2 regions of the Bacillus sp. DX3.1 genome follow, and region 1 is predicted to be linked to the other one. Evidence: riboswitches for the same ligand, from Rfam matches in the RefSeq annotation. Region 1 holds a riboswitch; the other holds the start of a gene.

Evidence for each region. A riboswitch is a leader RNA that binds a small molecule or an ion and turns the genes downstream of it on or off. The one in region 1 is predicted to bind thiamine pyrophosphate.
Region 2: it holds a riboswitch for thiamine pyrophosphate, as region 1 does, so the genes downstream of both, tenA (thiaminase II) here and thiT (energy-coupled thiamine transporter ThiT) in region 1, are expected to answer to the same signal.

Annotation. Positions count from the first base shown of each region.
Region 1 is NZ_CP128153.1:4,482,929-4,485,139, forward strand. It holds gene feoB (ferrous iron transport protein B) at 1-611, opposite strand, end outside; gene QRE67_RS22520 (FeoA family protein) at 608-835, opposite strand; TPP riboswitch at 1,023-1,124, shown strand; gene thiT (energy-coupled thiamine transporter ThiT) at 1,217-1,885, shown strand.
Region 2 is NZ_CP128153.1:842,349-844,559, forward strand. It holds gene QRE67_RS04090 (SH3 domain-containing protein) at 1-23, opposite strand, end outside; TPP riboswitch at 580-688, shown strand; TPP riboswitch at 750-852, shown strand; gene tenA (thiaminase II) at 1,036-1,731, shown strand; gene QRE67_RS04100 (ABC transporter ATP-binding protein) at 1,700-2,211, shown strand, end outside.

The DNA of each region.
Region 1 (2,211 bases):
TTATTGCTTAAAAATTGAAGTGCAAGCCATCTTGGATGCTCATAATTTGCTTGCCCTAATATGTCTATTAATTGTGCAATGCCTGCATCTACGTTTTTACCGTAAGAAAGAATAAAAGTTTTTCCTTTCTTCTTCCCACTCTCATGAAGAGTAGCTAGTAATTCATCGCAGCCTTTTCCACTTCTCGCAACAACAGGAACGACTGTTACACCGAGCATTTCCGCTAGTTTTTTTGCATCAATTATAATCCCGCGCTGCTTCGCAACATCGACCATATTTAACCCGATAGAAAGTGGCTTACCAAATTCTAATAATTGCAGAGTCAAATGCATATTACGCTCAAATTGAGAAGAGTCTACAATATTTAGCATATGATTAAATTCTTCTGTTAATAGAAATTTGGTAACGACTCCTTCATCACGGGAAACTGGATTTAAGTCATATACGCCTGGTAAATCAATTAATGTTCCTTGCTTATCTTTTAACTTACCAACTTTCTTTTCTACCGTTACTCCGCTCCAGTTCCCTACATATTCATAGGAACCAGTAAGCGCATTAAATAATGATGTTTTTCCGGTATTCGGATTCCCTAGCAAAGCAACCTTATTCACGCTAATTCCACCTTTATCATTTTCGCGTCACAATGACGAATACTAATTAATTGTCCACGGCACTCTAATGTACAAGGGCCATTGAACATTGCCTTTTGTTTTATACGAAGCTCGCAACCCTCTGATAGGCCAAATGCAGCTAAACGTCTTTTCAATAATTTATCAAGCGCCTGTAAATTTTTCACTCGTACCTTTTCACCTATACTTATCTCAACTAAACTCATAATCTCCCCCCTCAAAAGAGAATGATAATTATTTTCAAAAAAATTGTATCATATTCTATTTATCAAGTACTATAGCTTTTCCCTTCATATTTATTAACATTTTCGTACAATTATATTTAAATACCTAAATGTCCATTTGTCATTCTCATCCATTTCCATTACAATGAACCTAACAAATAAAGAATCTCGTTATCACAGGGGGAGCCCCGTTGCTGAGAGGGAACACTTCGTTCCGACCCTTTGAACCTGTTAGTTAATGCTAACGTAGGAATTGTGCAAACGTTGAAATACATACCTCATCATTTTCTACATACGTATTTCATATCTCCCTATGGTAATTCTTCTTTTTTTGTGCAACTTGGATCTAGGGGGAATAACAACATGCGTAACACCAATTTACAAGCGATGATTGAATCTGCAATCCTTGCAGCCTTTGCCTTGATCATCGACATTTTACCACTATCGATTAAACTTCCAACAGGCGGTTCTATCTCATTTGCTATGATTCCTATTTTTATTATCGCTTACCGCTGGGGATTTAAAAAGGCTTTCTTAGGCGGCTTAATTTGGGGGCTACTACAAATCGTAGTCGGCGATGCTTATATTTTAACGCCTGTACAAGCGTTTATTGAGTACTTCATTGCATTTGCTTTTATCGGTTTTGCTGGTTTATTCTATCGTCCCATTCAAAAGGCACTTGCAAATCAGCAAAAAAATAATCAAGACGAATCTAACTTTGATAGTCGAAAAGACAAACCTATATCAGCGGGCAATCAAAGAAAAAAAGCTCTTGTATATATTATCATTGCTACATTTATCGGTAGCTTTGCACGCTATTTCTGTCATTTTATTGCTGGCGTTATCTTTTTTGGAAAATACGCACCGCCAGGACAATCCGCTGTCCTATATTCGTTAATCGTCAACGGTAGTACAATGCTTGCTTCTTTCGGGTTATGTACAGTGTTACTACTCCTTTTATTTACAACATCACCTCGCTTATTCAAAAGTATTGGTGCACATCATATGAATTCAAAAAAGAAGAGTGCCTAAATAGCACCCTTCTTTTTCACTAAATCAAACTATATTTTCAGAAACACTACATACATGTAAGTAAGACGAAAGACAATTCAATATAAGAAATGTACTCATCCTACTACAATAATACTCTTGCAATACGGAGAATTTTCAACCTATAAAATTGTATTTTCATATTTTCTGTTAATAGATTCACTGAGTTATGTCAATAATAAATATAATAAATGCACAAAAGAAAATAAATACCATTACACTTAGTAAATTGCTATTCACGGCTAATCTACTCCTTAAAAAACTCATTTTCTATTGAAATTATACGTTTGAAACATAAAGATAAGATA
Region 2 (2,211 bases), 1.5 Mb from region 1:
AAAGCTGTAGCTTTCATTTTCATCTAATAATGGACCCCCCTCATAGGATGTATTATTACATTGTTCATTATAGTATAAAGATATAATATTTGTGCGTTGTTTACATCAATGTAATAAGATTAAAAACCTTTTTTAATTGTATAGAAATATATTAAAAGGATAACAGATTTATAACAATTAGGAAACGCATGAAAAATATTCGCGTTTTCTAAACATACAATTTATTTTTACAATAATATATAGTGGGATTTTCATCAGTAGAGAGGCTTTTACCTATTAATGGTGAGCCATGCCATGAGGATTTCTTTATGTATATAAATACAAATTAAAAAACCGACATAAAACCTTTCTTTTTAGGTGGGAGAGCATCCGTTCATGCATAGAAGCGGTCAGATCCTTTTCTTGCCCAGACATAGTGAAAACAAAGAGAGAAAACGAGTGCAGGTCACCTTTTGTTATCCGTAGCCGCGGCTATATGTCGAAAAATCAAAATGGATTTATATATCATATAAACCATTCGTGTAGCTTAAAACAGTTGCTGATGATTGATGACAGTGTTATACTGACTATGTTAATTTAATATTGTGCTAGGAGAGCTGGTGTTGCCGGCTGAGAGTAAGACCGAGAGTCTTTAATCCTTTCACCTGATCTAGATTATGCTAGCGTAGGGAAGCAACTTGGACATGAATGTTAGGTCCCCGTTTCTTTATGTTAAGAAACGGGGCTTTTTTATTTGAAAATTTTATAGAGAAAACCACTAGGGGTGCTGTGAATGCTGAGAGAGGATTAATCCTTAACCCTTACAGACCTGATCTAGGTAATACTAGCGAAGGGAAGTGGAACGACAAATAGATGCTCATTTATTTGTTGTAACCACTTCTTATATATTAGGAGTGGTTTTTTTATTTTTCCGGATCTAATGGGCAGTAAATCTCCATCTCCAAGTCATGAGTAATTAGAGAAAAGAGGGGGAAACCTGCCCGCTGATGGAAGTTGCAATGTACATAAATAGAGATAAAGGAAGGGGAAATACAAATGAAATTTTGTGAGAGATTATATGAAATGGTTCAGCCTGTTTGGGAAAAAAGTCATAATCATCCGTTTGTGACTGGAATGGGGGATGGAACGTTAGAAAAAGATAAATTTCAATACTACATTATACAAGATTATTTATATTTGCTAGATTACGCAAAACTATATGCAATTGGAGTTGTAAAAGCGACGAGCCCACAAGTTATGGCGAAATTTGCTGAACAAATAGATGGTATTTTAAATGGAGAAATGACCATTCATAAGCAGTATGCAAAACGTCTCGATATTTCTGTGCAAGAGATGGAACAAGCGAAACCATCTGCTAAAAATTTAGCATATACGAACTATATGATGTCTGTATCACAAAATGGTACACTTACCGAATTAATTGCAGCATTACTTCCATGTATGTGGAGCTATTGGGAAATTGGAAAGCGTTTAAATGATATTCCAGGAGCGAGAGATCATGAATTTTTTGGCGAATGGATTCAAGGATATAGCTCAGAAGAGTACGGAAACCTTTGTACTTGGTTAATGGATTTATTAAATGAATTAGCTATTGGAAAATCTGAACAAGAACTAGCTCGTTTAGAAGAGATTTTCTTATATTCCAGCCGCTTTGAATATTTATTCTGGGATATGGCCTATCGTAAGGAGATGTGGGGTTTTGAGGAGCAAGAGCATACTACAGTTTCATAATGTTTCCTTTCATTATGATGAAAAGCCAATCATAAATAGTCTTAATGCTAACATACAAGAAAAAGAGTTTGTTAGCATTATTGGACCGAGTGGCTGTGGCAAAAGTACATTATTTCGTCTTATTACAGGATTAGAAGAACCGACGGCTGGAACGATTCAACTGACAGAAACAACAAGTCATCCTGTAGGATATATGCCACAAAAAGATATGCTTTTACCATGGAGAACCATTATTGAAAATGCAGCGCTGCCGCTAGAATGTCAGGGGATAAAGAAAAAAGAAGCTCATACAAAGGCAAAGGCGCTTTTAGAACAATTTGGTTTGCAAGGATATGAGAAAAAATATCCGAAGGACTTATCAGGTGGTATGCGGCAGCGTGTTTCATTTATCAGAACGCTATTAACTGGCGGAGAAATTTTATTATTAGATGAGCCGTTTAGTGCACTGGATGCATTAACGAAGGCCACATTGCAAGAATG